DNA from 2 places in the Paenibacillus sp. FSL W8-0194 genome. Region 1 is predicted to be linked to the other one. Evidence: riboswitches for the same ligand, from Rfam matches in the RefSeq annotation. Region 1 holds a riboswitch; the other holds the start of a gene.
What was found. A riboswitch is a leader RNA that binds a small molecule or an ion and turns the genes downstream of it on or off. The one in region 1 is predicted to bind cyclic di-AMP.
Positions count from the first base shown of each region.

Region 2: linked by a shared signal. The riboswitch ahead of MKY58_RS27820 (C40 family peptidase) and the one ahead of MKY58_RS10950 (3D domain-containing protein) in region 1 are both predicted to bind cyclic di-AMP.

Region 1 is NZ_CP150205.1:2,443,940-2,453,589, reverse strand. Features, by position in the region: gene MKY58_RS10960 (NADH:flavin oxidoreductase/NADH oxidase) at 1-264, opposite strand, end outside; gene MKY58_RS10955 (polysaccharide deacetylase family protein) at 482-1,303, shown strand; gene MKY58_RS10950 (3D domain-containing protein) at 1,391-2,026, opposite strand; cyclic di-AMP (ydaO/yuaA leader) riboswitch at 2,055-2,209, opposite strand; gene MKY58_RS10945 (amino acid ABC transporter ATP-binding protein) at 2,392-3,114, opposite strand; partial or broken gene MKY58_RS10940 (amino acid ABC transporter permease) at 3,101-3,754, opposite strand; gene MKY58_RS10935 (transporter substrate-binding domain-containing protein) at 3,921-4,727, opposite strand; gene MKY58_RS10930 (alpha-glycosidase) at 5,041-6,792, shown strand; gene glgA (glycogen synthase GlgA) at 6,867-8,303, opposite strand; gene glgB (1,4-alpha-glucan branching protein GlgB) at 8,300-9,650, opposite strand, start outside.
Region 2 is NZ_CP150205.1:6,014,073-6,023,722, forward strand. Features, by position in the region: gene MKY58_RS27780 (PAS domain S-box protein) at 55-2,376, shown strand; gene rluF (23S rRNA pseudouridine(2604) synthase RluF) at 2,366-3,070, shown strand; gene motB (flagellar motor protein MotB) at 3,153-3,962, opposite strand; gene motA (flagellar motor stator protein MotA) at 3,946-4,746, opposite strand; gene MKY58_RS27800 (hypothetical protein) at 5,083-5,376, shown strand; gene MKY58_RS27805 (4a-hydroxytetrahydrobiopterin dehydratase) at 5,565-5,870, shown strand; gene MKY58_RS27810 (c-type cytochrome) at 5,963-6,322, opposite strand; gene MKY58_RS27815 (GNAT family protein) at 6,479-6,934, opposite strand; gene MKY58_RS27820 (C40 family peptidase) at 7,139-7,630, opposite strand; cyclic di-AMP (ydaO/yuaA leader) riboswitch at 7,634-7,772, opposite strand; gene MKY58_RS27825 (C40 family peptidase) at 8,192-8,656, opposite strand; cyclic di-AMP (ydaO/yuaA leader) riboswitch at 8,663-8,802, opposite strand; gene MKY58_RS27830 (hypothetical protein) at 9,063-9,650, opposite strand, start outside.

The DNA.
Region 1 (9,650 bases):
TACGATTTTGCGGTATGCGGGGATCTGCTCGTCGCTCCAAATTCCCGTATCCCGGTTCGTGATGCGCCCATCCGGATGCACTGCCGTCATCTCGACGATGATCAGTCCTGTTCCGCCGACCGCCCTGGAAACATAATGCACAAAATGCCAGTTGTTAGGAACGCCATCTTCAGCCTGTACCGAATATTGGCACATCGGAGGCATCACGATCCGATTTTTTAATGACAATCCCTTTAATACGTAAGGTGTAAATAAATCCGCCATGCTTAAGTCTCCTTTCAGCGAGCTTTAGTCTTGTGGTTATGCCTATATCTTGCTCAACAGGACAAGTTTGCACACATTATTATACACCTTCGGCCCGGAATGTTGGCAATATGCGGCATGGATTTGGCCCATCCATCATAATTCCTTCCAATTCGGGACATAACAGTAGAGACCGTTTCATTTATGAGCACACCGCCGAAAGGAGCCGATTACCGTTATGAGAAACGCCTATCTCGGCAAAGCCTGTTTGGGGCTGCTTCTGATCAGCCTCCTTTGCCCAGACCCCGGCCTTCAAGCGGCAAAGCTGACAGAACCCTCTCCCTCCCATCCCGCCAAGGAAACCGGCGCAACCAGCCGGGCGGAAAAAGGACAGGAGAACCAGACGCTGACCTTGGGTCAGCTGATCAAAAAATATCCGGATACGTTCAAAATCCACGGCCCCCGCGTCAAGCAAATCGCCCTCACGTTCGACGACGTCCCGGATCCCCGGTTTACGCCGCAGGTGCTCCGCATCTTGTCCGAAAACAAAGTGAAAGCGACGTTTTTTGTCGTCGGCAGCCGGGCCAAAAAACACCCCGACCTTGTCGCCCGCATCGTGCGGGAGGGACATGTCATCGGAAATCATTCCTACAACCATCCCCAGTTCCACAAGTTGACCATGTCCGAATACATGGACCAAATCATCCGAACGGAAAACATTTTGTACGGCCTGACCGGCTACAAGCCGAAGCTCATCCGGCCGCCTTACGGGGACATTACCGAAAGCCAGCTGCGCTGGGCCAAGCGGGAAGGATACAAGATCGTGAACTGGAACGTGGATTCGCTGGATTGGAAAGGCATCGGCAAAAACACCGTCAAAAAAAACATCATGACCGCGGCCGGGCAAGGCTCCATCATCCTGCAGCATGCCGGAGGCGGAAGCACTTCCGATTTGACCGGAACAATCGAAGCCTTGCCGGAAGTCATTCGAGAACTGAAGCAAAAGGGATACACGTTCGTGACCGTGCCGAAGCTGCTGAAAATCCAAAAAGACAAATGACGGCTTCAACCGCAAAACAGCCTCCGCGAATTCATCGCAGAGGCTGTTTTAGCGTTCCGGTATATTGGCAGATGACGGGATGCCATCTTATTTAATGAAATACAGTTCGACGTCCTGGAAACCGAAGTTGCTGACCGACTGAGGGCTTCCCGGCACGAAAATGTCGATGCGGTTGCCTTTGATCGCGCTGCCGGTATCGCTGGCTGTCGCCACGAATGCTTTTTTCGGAAGGCCCGGGAAGCTGTGCCCCGTTACGAGCACTTTCGTGCCGAGCGGAATGACGGACGGGTCGACCGCGATCGTGCCGAGCTCCAAGGGGTTCCCGAAATAGTCGACGGCTCCCCATTTGCCGTTTTCGCTGGCGGCCGAGGAATATGCCGTCGCTTTGACTTTCAGCGTTTTGTTGTAAGCGAAGGTCTTGCCCCAAGCTTCGACGACTTTTTCGCCGGAATCGACGTTAAGCGATGCTGAAATCGCCACCGGAGCAGGATCGGCATAGGCTTTCATCGTTTCGCTTGCAGGTATGTTCAGCTTCAATCCGGCGTAAATGTTGGTTGCCGGTATGTTCGGATTTGCGTTCATCAATTGGTTCAGGTTCACGCCGTATTGTTTCGAAAGCGTATAGTAAGTGTCGCCTTCCTTGGCTACATGGACGGAATCCGCATGGACCGGCACGGCCTGTACCGCCAATGCAATGCCCAGCGCCGCTGCAAAAAACTTCATTTTCATAAATCTCTTTTTCATAGTTCCTCCTTAAAATCCTTCATGCCTGCGAGGTTAGCTGTCGGGTTCGGATTGAGGAGACAACCCTACGATCGAATACGATTCACCCCAAGTGAACATGGTGATTCACGGTGGAAATGGTCCCCCGCACTTTTCGTTCCAAAGTTTTGGCTCATTCAATATATCACAATTTTGTAACCTGTGCGCATGAAAATGTTACCAAATTGCAATCTCCCACCAAAAAAGTGCCATTATCAAGGCGTTTTCGCGCAAAAAGATTTCGAAAAAAATGAAGCAAAAGTTACAATCGCACAAAAAAAGCCCCGGGCAGCAAACGAAGCCCGAAGCTTGAAAATATGGGATCTCTATAGTACCTTGCTCAAAAAGTCTTTGGTTCGCGGATTTTGCGGATTGTTGAACACCTCGGCAGGCGTTCCTTCTTCCATGATTTTACCGCCGTCCATAAAGATAATGCGGTCCCCGACCTCTCTGGCGAAGCCCATCTCGTGCGTCACGATGACCATCGTCATGCCGCCTTCGGCAAGCTTTTTCATGACCTCGAGCACCTCGCCGACCATCTCGGGATCCAGCGCCGACGTCGGTTCGTCGAACAGCATCACGTGAGGCTGCATGGCCAGCGCCCGCGCGATGGCGATCCGCTGCTTCTGCCCTCCGGAAAGCTGGGAAGGATAAGCATCCTTTTTGTCTTCCAGCCCGACGGTCCGCAGCAGGTCCATCGCGATTTTTTCAGCTTCGCCCTGCGGCATCTTTTTCACTTTGACCGGAGCCAGCGTAATGTTTTGCAGCACCGTTTTATGCGGGAACAGGTTAAACTGCTGGAACACCATGCCCATTTTTTCGCGGGTCAGGTTGATGTTATGCCGTTTTCCGGTGATCGACTCGCCTTCAAACATGATTTCGCCGCTCGTGGGAACTTCCAGCAAGTTCAGGCAGCGGAGGAAGGTGCTTTTCCCCGATCCGCTCGGGCCGATGACGACGACGACCTCCCCCTTCGCGATTTCGATGTCGACGCCCTTCAAAATCTCCAGTTTTCCGTACGATTTATGCAGATCTTTAACGGTGATCATCCGTTCTCAACCTCCTTTCGAACAAACCAAGCAGCTTGGAAAGCAAAAACGTCATGATGAAATAAATCACGGCGATGATCAGCAGCGGTTTAAGGTAATCATACGTGATGGTGTTGACGGCCCCGGCTTGATACATCAAATCGCCGACCCCGATAAAGGACACGATCGAAGATTCTTTGATAATGGTAATGAATTCGTTGCCGATCGCCGGCAGCACGCTTTTAACAGCTTGTGGAAGGACGATATGCCTCATCGTCATGGCTTTGCTCATCCCGAGCGAACGGGCGGCTTCGGCCTGCCCTTTGTCGACGCCTTGAATGCCCGCCCGAAAAATTTCCGCCAAATAAGCGGAGCTGTTGATCGTTAACGTAATCGCGCCCGACTCAATGGCTGAAAATTTGATGCCGAACGAGACGAGCCCGTAATGGATGATGAACAGCTGCACGAGCATCGGCGTTCCCCTCAAAAACTCAACCCAGATGGATCCGATGAAGCGAAGAACCCGAATCCGGGACATCCGCAGCAGCGAAACCAGCATGCCGAGTATAAAACCGCAAAAAACGCCGATGACCGCAAGCAGCAGCGTGTATTGAACTCCCGTGAAGAAATAGGAGCGATACGTCCAAAAAATATTAAAAATGTCCATGTAACGGTCTGTTCCTCCTTATATTACTGGGACCGGAGCCTATTAAGCAGCACGGAATCCCTCATAGATTCGACATGCCGCCGGCACCCCGGGGCAGAAAAAATAGCGGAAATGGCTTCCGCATATTTTTCCTCCGTGCCTATTTATTATGTCGCCGAATTTATTTTTGCGCGGCGAGGTCGCTTGCCTCGGATACGAATTGATCGATTTTGTTTTCCGATTTCAGGCGGTCCAGCGTTTTGTTGATCTGGTCGAGAAGCTCTTTGTTGCCTTTTTTCACGCCGATGGCATAACCGTCTTCTTCGTATTCCGGCACGGCTTCGGCAATCGTCAGACCTTTGACGTTTTTAATGAAAGCTTCCGCAACCGGCTTTTCCATGATAGACGCGTCGACGCGGCCGGAGTTCAGCTGCATGATGATGTCGTTGATTTTGCCGAGGCCGGTGATTTGGGCCCCAGGAATGGATTTGGCGATATCTTCCTGGATCGAACCGGTCTGGATGCCGAAGGATACGCCCTTAAGCGAGTCCATCGTTTTGTATTTGTCTTTGTCTGCTTCGCGGACGACGACGGCTTGCTGCGCTTTATAATAGTTGTTGGAGAAATCCACCTGTTTTCTGCGGGTTTCGTCCGGGGTCATCCCGGAAATGACGAAATCGACGCGGCCCGTGGACAATTCGCCGAGCAGCGCTTTGAAATCCATGTCCTTCACTTCCAGCGTCGCGCCCATGTCGGAGGCGATTTCTTTGGCGATTTCGATGTCGAAACCGACGATCTGGTCTTTGCCGTCAATCATTTTGTGGAATTCGTAAGGCGGAAAATCGGCGCTTGTTCCGAGAACGATCGTTTTCCCTTCCGTTTTGCTGCCGGTTTGGCCGGCGTCCTGCTCGGACGATTTATTGCCGCAGCCGGCGATCAAACTTCCCGCCAACACCAGGCATACCGTTAAAATACCCCATTTTTTCATGATCTATCTCCCCTTGTTCTTTGTCTTTGTTTGATTGGATTAACGCTAGTATGGACTTGATGGCATGTCGCAATCAGCTTTCAGAAAACATGTTTTATCGTACAACAAACTGCATTTTTATGCAATGTATTTTCACGTAATTTCATCTAATTACAATATATTTCCAGACACTTGGACCTATCCGTTTCATTTCGACTTTAGATTGGTAATTAACCTACATGATACATTGCCGAATCATGCTTCGGAGCATACTACCGTTACGACCGACCGCATGATTGGCAGCATATAGAGGATTTATTGGAGGTGCAGTGTCATGCTATTGGAGGCTTTATACCACGTGCCCCGCAACAAGTGGGCTTATGCTTACGATCCGCGGACCATTCATTTGAGATTCCGAACGAAAAAAAACGACGTGACTTCGGTCGTCGCAATGACCGGGGACAAATACGACTGGAAGGCCACCTATTTTGAAATTACGATGGACAAGGCGGCCTCCGACGAAATGTTCGATTATTGGGAGGCGGCGGTCAAACCCAAATACAAACGTTTATCTTACGGGTTCCGCATTTCGGCCGGCTCCGAAACGGTGTACATGGTCGACAGCGGCATTTACCGCAATTGTCCGCCTCCGCCGGGTGGATATTACGAATTCCCGTACATACATGAAATCGATGTGTTCAAAGTGCCGGATTGGGCCAAGGATGCCGTGTTCTATCAAATCATGCCCGAACGGTTCGCGAACGGCGACCCGCGCAACGATCCGCCGGGAACCGAAGCCTGGGGCGGCAAGCCGAAAACGGACAACTACTTCGGTGGAGACCTCCAAGGGGTGCTGGACCATCTGGACGATCTGGCGGACCTGGGCATTAACGCCATTTATTTTACGCCGCTGTTCAAGTCGCCGTCCAACCACAAATACGACATCGTCGATTATAAGCAGGTCGACCCGCACTTTGGGGACAATGAGCTGCTCAAGCGGGTGGTCGACGCATGCCACGCCAAAGGCATCCGGGTCATGCTCGACGCCGTGTTCAATCATTGCAGCGAGCAGTTCCCGCCGTTCCAGGACGTGATCCGAAACGGGGAAAAATCGAAATATAAGGACTGGTTCCATATCAACAAATTTCCGGTCCGGGTCGAAAACGGAATCGCGACGTACGATACCTTCGGCTTTTTCGGGAACATGCCGAAATTCAACACGGCCAATCCCGAAGTCAAAGCCTATTTGCTCGACGTGGCCGAATATTGGATCAAAGAAATCAACCTGGACGGCTGGCGCCTGGACGTCGCAAACGAAATCGACCATCATTTCTGGCGCGATTTCCGAAACGTGGTCAAAAAAGCGAATCCGGAGGCGTATATCGTTGGAGAAGTATGGAGCGATTCGCTCGCTTGGCTTATGGGCGACCAATTCGATTCGGTGATGAATTACCCGTTTGCCGACAAAGTGCTCGAATTTTTTAACGGCGGCATGGACGGCGCGGCTTTTTCCGATCGCATGAGTTCGCTTCTGATGCGTTATCCCCAGCAGACGAACGAGGTCGTTTTTAACATGCTGTGCAGCCATGACACGCCGCGTTTATTAACCCGGCTCGGCGGGGACAAACGAAAAATGAAGCTTTCCGTCGTGTTTCTTTTTACGTATATGGGGACGCCCTGCATCTTTTACGGCGATGAAGTCGGCCTTGCCGGCGACGGAGATCCGGACTGCCGCAAATGCATGATTTGGGAAAAGGACAAGCAGGACCGCGACCTATACGATTTTTACAAATTGATGATCGGTCTCCGCAAAACCCATAAGGCGCTGCGCGAAGGCAGATTCCGGTTCCTCAAAGCCGAGCCGGGAAACCCGTGCATCATCTACGAACGCGCCGACGACCAGGATCATTTCACGATCTGGATGAACAATACGGCGCAAAAGCAAACGCTGTCGCATCCGATGGAGGCCACGGATTGGCAGGACGCGTTAAGCGGGGAAAAGGTCTCGCCCGAAAACGGCGTCATGAACGTGGCCCTGGATCCTTACGGGTACCGCATTTTATACCGGCGCATCGCCAAAAAGTAATTCGGCTGAACGAAAAAGAAGCGCTCGAAGTCTTGGATCAAGACTTTGAGCGCTCCTTTTTTTATCCGGCCGACCTAAGTTCCGATCGTCACGCGATCGTAGATTTCCTGGTAAGCCCGGGCCGATACGTTCCAGCTGTAATCGCCGCTGACGGCGTTTTTGACGATTTGGCTCCAGTGCCGGGGCTGCCGGTAAAACGACACCGCCCGGCGGATCGTGTGCATCATGTCATGGGCGTTGATATGGGCGAAGCTGAAGCCGTTCCCTTCCCCCGTATATTCATTGTAGGCCTGCACCGTGTCATTCAGTCCGCCCGTTTCCCGGACGATCGGAATGCTTCCGTACCGCAGCGCGAGCAGTTGGCTGATCCCGCACGGCTCAAAACTCGACGGCATCAGGAACATGTCGCTGGAGGCGTAAAATTTGCGCGATAGCGCCTCGCTGAACGTAATCCGGGCGGACATCTTTTGGGGGTGGCGCCGCTCCGCCTCCTTGAACCAATGCTCATATTTGCCGTCTCCGGTGCCCAGGATCACGAACTGGATGTCATCGAAAGTGAGCATTTCATCCAGCACCCGGATCACCAGCTCCAGGCCTTTCGGTTCCACCAAACGGGTCACCATGGCGATGAGGGGCGTATCGGCCGATACCGGCAAATCCAGCTCTTGTTGAAGCCGGATTTTATTTTCTTTTTTCTTGGCAAGGCTTGAACGGTATTGCTTGGCGATATGCGGATCGGTTGCCGGATTATAGCTTTTCGTATCGATCCCGTTCACGATCCCGCTAAGCTTCGGTCCCAATGCGCGCAGAAGCCCATCCAAACCGTAACCGTAATACGCGGTTTGGATTTCCCGGGCATACGTCGGGCTGACCGTCGTCACATGATCCGAATACACGATGCCGCCTTTCATGTAATTGACTTTTCCGTAATATTCGAGTCCATCCATCGTAAAATACCGGTCATCCAGCTCCAGCAGCTCTCCCAGTACTTCATACGGAAAAATGCCCTGGTAAAGCAGATTGTGGATCGTATATACCGTCCGGATGCCTTCGTAAAGGGGGTCATGCCTGTAATGGGCATGCAGCAGGACGGGAATGAGCGCCGTATGCCAGTCATGGCAGTGAATGACGTCGGGCCGGAAATCGATCGCCTGCAGCAGCTGCAACACCGCCCGGTTCAAAAAAGCGAACCTCTCCCCGTCATCCATGTAGCCGTATACGGCGTCGCGGCCGAAGTAATATTCGTTGTCCACGAAATAATAGGTGATGCCGTCGTGATTTAACGTTTCGATGCCGCAATATTGGCTTCGCCAGCCGACCGGAACGTAAATCTCGCCGACATGCTCCATTTGTTCCCTGTATTGTTCCGGGATGCCCCGGTATTTCGGAAGCACGACGCGGACATCCACCCCGTTTGCCGCAAGCGCTTGGGGCAATGCTCCGATCACGTCGGCCAACCCCCCGGTTTTGATGAACGGGACGGCTTCCGCGGCAGCAAATAATACGTTCATGCTTCGTTGTCTCCTTCCTCTGCCATTAAACTCTCGACAAGGGTCCGGCTTCCTTTTTTGCCGGTTTCGGGCTCTGGAATCGGCCTGGCGGCCTCAGCGCGGCGGTTTTGCCGCCTTCTCTTGGATGGGATGTTCCTGTCTTTCTTGGCGGCCGGTGCCCGCTTCAGAATGATCAGGCTCAGCGGTGCAAGCGTCAGCTCCAAGCTGTTTGGCTCATCATGCCAGGGGATTCCTTCCGACCGGATCGGGCCGTTGACCGATACGCCCTGCCCCCCGTACGTTTGATCTTCGCTTTGGAACAACGGAACATAAGTCCCGGGACGAGGCACGCCAATCCGGTAATGCTCGCGACGTACGGGAAGAAAATTAATGAGGACGATGAGCGTGTCGGCTTGTTTTTTCCCTTTTCTCATAAAGGAAATGACGCTTTGCGAAAAATCGTGCGGACTGATCCACCGATATCCTTCGGGCTCATGATCCAGCTCCCACAGCGCCTTCTCCTGGAGATAAAGCCGGTTCAAGTCGGCCGCGTATTGCTGCAGCTGACGGTGTCTTTCGTACTCCAGCAGCAGCCAATCCAGCTCATGCTGGTCGCGCCATTCGATGAATTGGCCGAATTCGCCGCCCATGAACAGCAGCTTTTTTCCCGGATGCGTCATTTGATACCCGAGCAAAATGCGAAGTCCGGCGAACTGCTGGTCATAACTGCCGGGCATTCGGCCAAGCAGCGATTTTTTGCCGTGGACGACTTCGTCATGGCTCAGCGGTAAAGCAAAATTTTCCGAATAGGCGTAGGCGATCGGGAACGTCAGCAGGTTATGCTTCGACGGCCTTTGCTCAAAGGGGGCCTCGACGTAATCGAGCGTGTCGTTCATCCAGCCCATATTCCATTTGTAGTTGAACCCGAGCCCGTTTTCGCTGACCGGGGCCGTGACGCCCGGCCAGGCGCTGGACTCTTCGGCCATCATGAGCGTGTGGGGAAAATAGGCAAACACGGTTGTGTTCAGCTGCTGCAAAAAACGGATGGCCTCCAAATTTTCCACGCCGCCGCGTTCGTTGAGCGGAAACTGGCCTTCCTTTTTTTCGAAATCAAGCCGGATCATGCTGGTCACGGCATCCACGCGGAGTCCGTCGATATGGAATACGTCGAGCCAAAACAACGCATTGGAAATCAAAAAAGAACGGACCTCTGGTTTGCCGTAATCGAAGCTGAGCGTCCCCCAGCCGGGTTTTTCGGCCTTTAAAGGATCGGCGTATTCAAACAACGGCGTGCCGTCGAACATGCGCAGCCCGTGGGCGTCTTTCGTGAAGTGGGCGGGAACCCAGTCCAAAATGACCCCGATATCG
Region 2 (9,650 bases), 2.5 Mb from region 1:
GATAGAGTATTGTCATTTTTCACCAAAGTTTGCTAACTGCCAAGAGGTGATCCTTTGTCCATCAAGTATAAATTAACGCTGGTCATGTCTGGCTCTTTGCTGTTGATATTGCTTCTATATATTCTCCTCAGCTTCTACACGACCCAAGACAATTTGAAAAGGGACAGCGAAAGCAAAATGCTGATTGCCGCCAGGCAAATCGCAGCCTCCATCGAGCAAAGCCAATACAGTTCGAAATACGTGGAGGAGGAAGCCGGAGAGCTGCTTCGCATGGCGTCCATCCTTGCGGCCAAGGAGCTGCCGGCGGATTACCGCGAAATTGAAAACAGCCAGCTCCGGAAACTGAGCAAGGAAATCGGCGTGACCCACATATCCCTTTTGGCCAGGACCGCAGATGACATTGTCGTCGTCAAATCGTCGGATCCGAGCGAACTTGGGCTATCCACGCGGGATTGGGGTTACTGGTTCACTGCGTTCCAGCAGCTCTTTAATATGCAGAAGGTGACCGTTTCGCAAGGGATGTCCCTGGACAATTTTTGGACGGGCCCATTTGAATATTCAACATCGAACCCTGATTTTATCGATAAATGGGGCTACTATTATGACGGAAAACGCAACTATTTGATCGACCCCTTCATTCGAAGCGACGTCATCAACGATTACGCGAAGTTGGTGAGCCCGGAATCGATCCTCGAAAAAACGAAGCAGGTAAACCAAAATATTCTTGAGATCACATGTATCAATCCCCGTACTTTTGGCAACAAGAATATGACAACCACCGGTTTTGACGGGTATAATATAAAATTGCGCAACCGTCCCATCCAGTATGGGACCTACAACTATGGGGATGTGACAAAAGACAAGGAAGCGGTGTCCAAGGCTGTGGGGACCGGCTCCAATGTCATGTTCGAGGCCAAGATCCACGGCAAAAAGGTGCTGAAAAGCTTTATTCCGGTGTTTAGCCCGGAACAATCGGTGTACATTATAAGCATTGTGATGGACTATGAGATGATTTCGAGCGTATTAAACGATCAGTTGGTGAGTTATATCGCCATTTCTGCTTCGCTTCTTGTCATCATCATTCTTGGAAGCTATGTGCTTGCGGGTTACATCATCCGTCCGATGGAATCGATCCTTGCCAAGGTAAAGGACGTCACGGAGGGGCGGTTTGATACGCCGCTTGCCATTAACAGCAAAGACGAGCTTGGGCTTTTATCCGACAGGATCAATACCATGACCTCAAGCCTCCATGATTATACGAATCAGCTGAAGCAGGCCGCCGAGGAAAACAAATCGGTCAAAGATCATCTCGAATCCATTATCCAGCAAATTGCGGACGCGATTCATACGGTAGACTGGTCCGGACGGGTGATCCAGGTCAATAAGGCCTTTGAGGATTTGTACGGCTGGAAGAGCCATGAGGTCGTCGGCAAAAAGCTTCAGATCGTCCCCGACTTTTTGGAGGAAGAGGAAACCAAAAACGTTCAGGCGCTCCGAAAAGGGGAACAGCTGCCGCCGACCGAAACCTTGCGCCTCCGAAAGGACGGTTCCCTGGTCGAGGTCAGCATCAGCACGGCACCCGTCAAAGACGAAGATGGACATATTACGTCCTTTATTAGCGTCTCCCGCGACATGACCGAACGAAACAAAATGGAGGAGCTTCTGCGGCGTTCCGAAAAGCTGACGACCGTCGGGCAGCTGGCCGCGGGCGTGGCGCATGAAATACGGAACCCGCTGACGACGCTGCGCGGATTTCTGCAGCTTCAGCGCGAAACCAATCAAGTGTCGCCGCAGCATAACGAGATTATGTTGTCGGAGCTCGACCGCATCAATTTGATAGTGAGCGAGTTTTTGATTTTGGCCAAACCGCAGGCGACCCAGTTTCAGGTGAAAAGCATCCGGAGCATCCTGAGCGACGTCGTGAACCTTCTCGACAGCCAGGCCCATTTGTACGACATCGAATTCAAATTCGAGTTCGAGCCGGAAGATTACAAGGTCCATTGCGAAGAAAACCAGATGAAGCAGGTTTTTATCAATATCATCAAAAACGCGATCGAAGCAATGGAAGACGGCGGCATCATCCGGATCGAATTGTTCCGATTAAGCCGGGAAGAAATCGGGATCACGATCACCGACCAAGGGATCGGTATTCCGAGCCATATCCTGCCTAAGCTCGGCGAGCCGTTTTTTACGAGCAAGGAGAACGGAACGGGCCTCGGCTTGATGATCAGCCAAGGTATTATTGAAGGCCATAAGGGTATGATGGAAATATTCAGCAAGCCGGGAAAAGGCACGCGGGTCGACATCGTGTTGCCTATTGCATGGGAGACGCAAACAGACATAAACCATGAGGGGGAAGAACCCATTGCGAATTAACAAATTTATCAGCGAAACGGGGTTTTGCTCCCGGCGTGAAGCGGACAAGCTGGTAGAGAGCGGTAAAGTGACGATTAACGGCGAGGTCGCAGTCTTGGGAAGCCAGGCTGAGGAAGGGGACGACGTGCGAATCAACGGACGTCCGCTCGAGGCCAAAAAGAAGCGCCACGTCTATATCGCCTTGCATAAGCCCGTAGGCATCACCAGCACGACGGAGAAGCATATCAAAGGCAACATCGTCGATTTCGTCGGCCATCCGGAACGGATTTTTCCGATCGGAAGATTGGACAAGGATTCGGAAGGACTTATTTTGATGACAAGCGACGGGGATATCGTCAACAAAATTTTGCGCTCCGAAGGCAAACATGAAAAGGAATATATCGTTACGGTAGACAAGCCGGTGACGACCTCGTTTCTGACGGGGATGGCGGGCGGAGTAAAAATATTGGGCGAAATGACGCTGCCCTGCAAAGTGACGCGAATTTCCGACCGGGTATTCAAAATTATTTTGACCGAGGGGAAAAATCGGCAAATCCGCAGAATGTGCAGCAGCTTCGGTTATTCCGTCCGCAAGCTGCAGCGAATCCGGATCATGAACATTCATCTGGGCTCTTTGCCGAAGGGCAAATGGCGCGATTTGACCGAAGCCGAAAAAAAAGAGCTTGGCCGGCTCCTTCATTACGAGCTTCAATAGGCGGCATGCCGCAAATAAACGTAAAAAAGCTGTATGATCGTTATTCAACGAAAATACAGCTTTAGCTTTTTAATGGGCATTTCTATGGGTTGGGGACCTGCATTTGCTGCGACTGATCCGTATATTTGCGGATGATCGAAACTTCGACCCGGCGGTTCATTGCCCGGCCCGCAGCCGTATCGTTGGAGGCGATCGGGTGGTATTCCCCGAAGGCTTTCGACGTGAACATGGCCGGATTCAGCTTCGGATTGTTCAGCAAAATTTTCATGAAGTGAAGCGCCCGGTCCGAGCTCAAATCCCAGTTCGAGGCATATTCGCTGTTGGAGATCGGCATATTATCGGTATGCCCCGAGACGATGACGTTATAGCTTGGGAACTGCTGCAGCATATTGCTGATCGCCAATGCCAGTTGCCGCGATTCGGGCTTCACGGCGGCGCTGCCCGAGGCGAAAAGCGCATTGTCGCTGATGGTGATGGTCAGCTCCGATTGGTTCAGCTTCGTATTTAGCAGGTTCGTCAGGCCGTTGTTTTTAATATACTGATCCAGCTGCTTCTTTAACTTCTCCATGTCTTCTTGCTCCTGTTTTGCAAGCTGGGCTTTTCGTCTTCTGCCATCTTCAGTGCTGACGGCGTTGGCTTGGCTGTCCTTTTTGCCTTTGTCCAGGTTTTTGTCGGAAGGCAGCGCCGAGCTGAAATTGAGTACCCCGGTGCCGGTGCTGAGAGCGGTATTAAACGCTTTGCTCATTTCCTCGAACTTTTTGTTGTCCGTCGCGCTCATGGCGTACATGACGATAAACAGGGCGAGCAGCAGGGTCAAAAGGTCGGAATACGGCAGGAGCCACGATTCGTCGGCATGTTCTTCATGAGGTTCATGTCTAGTCTTTTTGCTCACCTGTAGCATCCTCCTTCTCATTCATTTGAGCACGCTCGGAAGGGGTCAGGAAGACGGAAAGCTTTTGACTGATCGCAATCGTGGATACGCCGGATTGAATGGACAAAAGCCCTTCGATCATCATCAATTTCAATTCGATTTCCTTTTTGGACAGTCGTTTCAGCTTGTTGGCAATCGGATGCCATAATACATAACCCGTGAAAATACCCAGGAGCGTCGCAATGAAGGCCGCGCCGATCGCGTGAGCGAGTTCGCCCATGTTCTCCATCTTGGTCAGGGCCGCGATCAAACCGACGACCGCGCCAAGCACCCCGAGCGACGGAGCGTACATGCCGGCTTGGGAGAATAACAAAGCGCCGGCCCGATGCCGTTCTTCCGTTGCCGCGATATCTTCCATTAATACGTCGCGCACGAAGTCCTGGTCGTTGCCGTCAATGATCATTCGCATGCCGTTGCGAAGAAACTGGTCGTCAATCTCTTCGACTTTCGTTTCAAGGGCCAGCAGCCCCTCGCGGCGGGTAATGGAGGCCCATTCCATGAACATGGCAATGAGTTCGCGGCGTTCGACCAGCTTTTGCTTAACGAACACCATTTTGATCAGTTTAGGGAATTTTTTAATCTCTGACATCGGGAAACCAATAAATAACGTAGCAGCCGTGCCCCCGAGAATGATGACGTAAGCGGCGGGGGTAAGAAGGGATACCAAAGGCGCACCTTTGAGTACCATACCGAATAGGACCGCGACCAACCCGAGTATTAGGCCGATAAGTGTTGAAATTTCCATTGCGCACCTCATCCATGAGAAATAAAATTGAATCCTTTCGCGCACCAAGGCTGCATCCTTGCAAGCATGGTGTCTCATCAAAAACGTAATTATAATATTTATCGTCAGGAACGGCTTTTTTTTTAAGGGGGTTTTTCCGTTATAATGAAACATAAGGGTTCATCGGACCTATCCTGACATGGGAGAATCGTACAGTTGGTAGCGCAGGCCCTACATACAATGAACTAAGAAAAAAGAAAAAGCCGTCCTTCGGAGCCGGTAAAGACGGCGGAGCCGATCCATGGTTCGCCCGATTCGATTCGTTTAGACGACATAGACCAGATGGAGGTAAAGCCGATGGGAGTCAAACATGGGCGTGAATATGACGAAATATTGAAGGATTTAACGGAGGCGGTGGGAGGCATCCCGGACAGCTACCTGTTTTTTGAGATGGATGGCGGCGAATGGCTGCTGCTGAGTCCCGAGGAGAAACTGGAGGTTCATGAGGCGCTTGCGGAAGACCTGTTTTATGCCTTGGGTACCGAGCCGGTCATTGAAGTAGGGAGCGGCGTCGTCATGTACGACAAGGCCAACCACCGGATCAATCTGCTGATCGGGGACGAGGAACTGACTGTAGTCCCACTCATCTAGTCCAAGCGCCGAATGGATTTTTGAATATCCGTCATGGTAAGATATAACAAGTTCTGGGCCGAGGCGGCCATATTCATATTTATTCAACGATCGGAATACAATGGGAAAAGTCAACAAGAGCATGGATAAGCAGCATCCTTTTTAAATTTCGATACGAGGGTGTTTGGTTTCAGGGAGGAAATGAGAATATGGTTTACACGCTAGAAGAAGTGGAAGCGCATTTAGCGAAACTGGAAGGCTGGGAGCTGGAGGAAGGACGCTGGATTGTGCGGAAATTTATTTTTTCCAACTTCATGAAGGGAATTTCGTTCGTCGATGAGGTTGCGGCGATTTCCGAAGCCTTCGATCACCATCCCTTCATCACGATTGACCATAAGAACGTAACGCTGCGGCTGACTTCATGGGATGACGGCGGCATCACCGCGCTCGACATCAAGGAGGCGCATCAGTTTAACGAATTGTTCGAAAAAATGCGCTCAGGCGAGAAACGCTAAAAAATAAGAAAACCGAAAGCAAAAAAACACGCTTCGCCAGACCTTGCGGTCATGCGCGAAGCGTGTTTTTATTCCTTCAAGGAAAACGGCCATTACTTTTTGGCTGCAAGCCACTGGGCTACGTTGGCAATCTCCTCTTTTTGGAGCTTGTCTTTGAAGGAAGGCATGCCGCCTCTGCCCTTGGTAATGATCGTGTAAAGTTCTTCAGCAGACATCTGGGAGCCGATTTTTTGCAGGTTCGGTCCCACGCCGCCTTGCAGCTGGTCGCCGTGGCAGCTGATGCAGCCCTGGGCTTTCACAACGGCTTCTGCCGCTGCAGCGTCCATGGTTACTTCAGGCATGGTCGGTTTTTCTTCTTCGGCTACCTGCTCTTTACCCGGCAGCGTAAACATAAGCACAACGGCCATTACGCATGCAATCGTTATCAAACCGCTCATGATCCATTTTTGCATCCGTTTTCGTCCTTTCTATGTAAACTGCAGTTCTCTCATTTCTTCATTATAACGGAACAAGCCGGTACATCAAATAGTTTGTGACAAAAAAGCAAACGAAAGCCAGTTTAAATCCACTAAACGTACACAATTTTGTACCATTTTTCATTGACGTTTTTAAAGCCCTTGATAAACCATGCAGTAAAAGCGCTCGACGCCTTCAGGCGTCTGTTTTTCGTACGTATCGGTGATCTCGAATCCTGCCTTGACGTAAGCGCGTATCGCCCGCAAATTCCAATCCTGTACCTCCAGATCGATCTCCTGTCCGGGAAAGCGGTCTTTTGCCGTCTCCACGATCGCCTGGATAAAGCCCGGACCTCGTCCCTGGCCGCATAAATCCGGCCGCATGCCTAAACCGAGGCGCACGACGTTGACCATCGGAAACAGCTGCGCGAACCCGCATAGCTGCCCGTCTCCATCCAGCACCGAAACGTATTGCTGCCTCCGCAGATCCGGATCTCCAAGCTCGATGCCGAGGGCCTCCATCTGCTCCCAGGGAAGCCAGCCGTAGATGCGGTCGTAAGGGGGGGCGTACATCCAGCCGCAGCAGGCCTCGGCCTGCTCCCGCGTCATGGGCGTAACGGTATAAGAGTCCTTCGAAACGTTCACAAGAAGCCTCCTTTCGTAAGAGACGTCCGCTGCTAAGTAGCATTTGATGATTCCATAAAATCTATTCCTCGGGGATCAAGCGCGACAAGCGCAAAAAATCCCGTACGGAGATTCGGCAAAAATCTCGGTACGGGCTGTCGTACAAACCGTGCGGATCAGGCAAAAATGTTATTCAACGTCATCATTGTCTGCAGAATCGACGGCAGAGGCTTGATATGTATCACTGCTCATAATACGTTTCGCGCCAACGTAGCGGTTGACGTAATAGCTTTCGCTAAGCGAACTGACGACAACGCCGCGGGATGTCGAAGCATGTGCGAATTTACCGTCGCCGACGTAAATGCCGACATGGGAAACGCCGGAACCGGATGTATTAAAAAATACGAGATCTCCTGCTCTCAAATCGCTGCGGGAAACGGAAGTGCCCATCGTAAACTGCGAACCGGACTGGTGAGGCAGGTTGATGCCGAGATGCTTAAATACGTACATCGTAAATCCGGAGCAGTCAAAGCCGTTGGTCGTCGTTCCTCCGGTTCTGTATTTCGTTCCGAGCACATCGTCGATGACTTTGTCCATTTTCGAATCCGCGAAAGCGCTTCCGGCCCCAACGGTAAATACGATGGCAAAACTCATGACTGCTGCTGCTAGCTTCTTTTTCAAAATTAATACTCCTTCCGGTGCCTGCGAGGTTAGCTTAAGGATTCGGTAGAAGGTCCCCTATGATCCCTCTGTTGCAAGATCAATTCACCCGTAAATGGTTCCCCCGCTTCCCTAGTGTGAGGAAATTCGGCATATGTCTTTTTACACTATATACTTCAGGAGCCGCCTGTTTACAGGCAACGGCTCAACAAAGATTACAAAGTTGTTACTAACGCTGGGATTATTGTAACAAAGGAATGACGTTTTGGCAATTGTTTCTATGCCTAAACCTTCAAAAAAATCACCATAATTTCGGGATTTTTGCCAAATCGGCTCCAACGAAGGACAATTATAAGCGTTTTTTACTTAGAAAATTGGTTTATTTAACGGAAAGGAAGGGTAAATCATAGTTGAAGGCACGTGGATGAGCGGAGTTTGAAAGTTCGAAAAAAATTTTTTTTGAAAGTTGTTACTTTTTTAGGTTTTCAAACGTCTAATAAGTAACAGGAAACCCGCGAGGGATTTCGGCAAAAATCTCCGCGCGGGCATCGTAAGCTTTTTCGTATGTTTATGGGTGAGTTTCTAGTTGTAGACGGCCGCTTTGTATTTAGCGGTACTCATGACACGTTTGGCGCCAATGTAGCGATTGGCGAAATAGCTGTTGCTGAGCTTGCTGATGGTCACGCCTTTCGAAGAAGACGAATGGGCAAATTTTCCGTTTCCTACGTAGATTCCGACATGGGATACGCCTGCGCCGCTCGTATTGAAGAATACCAGATCTCCGGCACGCAAATTGCTTTTGGAGACGGCGGTGCCGATTTTGAATTGGGCGCTGGATTGGCGCGGAATGGAAACCCCTAATTTTTGGAATACATAACGCGTAAACCCGGAGCAATCAAAACCTTTGGTCGTCGTTCCTCCGGTTTTGTAGGAAACGCCGATGGTGCTGTTCACGACATGACTCAGAGAAGATTGCGCGAATACGCTGGTTCCCATGGAGAACATAAGCGTCAAACCAAGCGCCGCGGCTGTTAACTTCTTTTTCAAAAATATAAACCCCTTCCATGTTGCCTGCGAGGTTAGCTTAAGGATTCGGTTGAAGGTCGTCCCCTATGATCCCTATGCTGCGAGATCAATTCACCCAAAGTGGTTCCCCCGCTTCCCGGTGCCAAGGAATTCGGCCTTGATCAAGCACCCGAAAGTGACTATTGATGACGATTAATTGGTATTTTCGTTGAAAATATCGTTACAGCACAATATGAAAAAGTTACAGTAAAAATGACAAAGTTGTTACTAACTGCTTACTCGGATTATTTTAACAGAGGATGACGACTTTGGCAAATCGTTCGGGATCTAAAAACGACAAAAACCCCGCCCTTTTTATTTTGAAAGGGGGGGGTTTTTCTTATATCAAGGGGTTGGAGTGATGACAAAAAGTTAACTTTTTGATGATTTATTTTTCCGTGCCCCGATGCGCTTGGGCGTACCACAGGTCAAACTTCGCCGAAATGCCCCATAATCTCATAATGCAGCTGACGAGGTGGTAGCCCTGCTGGAGGATGAGCGCGATGATGCCTGCCCACATCCAGGAAACTCCCGTACAGAGGCTGAACAAAATCAGGCTGAGCGAGCCGAGTATCAGCGAAACGCCGATGAGCGGGAACGCGCCGCGCAGGCAGTGCCACAAGGGAGGCAACAAGCCGCCGCCGCCGGTCTTGCCGAACTGCATGAAAAGAATCAGTTGGTGCACGATATATCCGTACAGGAGCCATCCCAAAATCCAGGGAAGAACGGACAGGCCCATGGATTGCAGCGGCATCCCGTCCAGAAGCGCCGCATATACCTTAGGTATGACCCAGTAGGCCGGGGCCGCGAGCAGAACCCATTCGATCAAGTGAAACAGAAGGACGGTTTTTCCGTGGCGCTTCATGCCTTGGAAGAAAAACAGCCCGACTTCGCCCTCGCGTTCACGGTGCAGCCCGTAAAAAATTCCGGCATGGATAAAAGGGGTCAGCAGCATGCGAAGGGCAAACATCGAAAG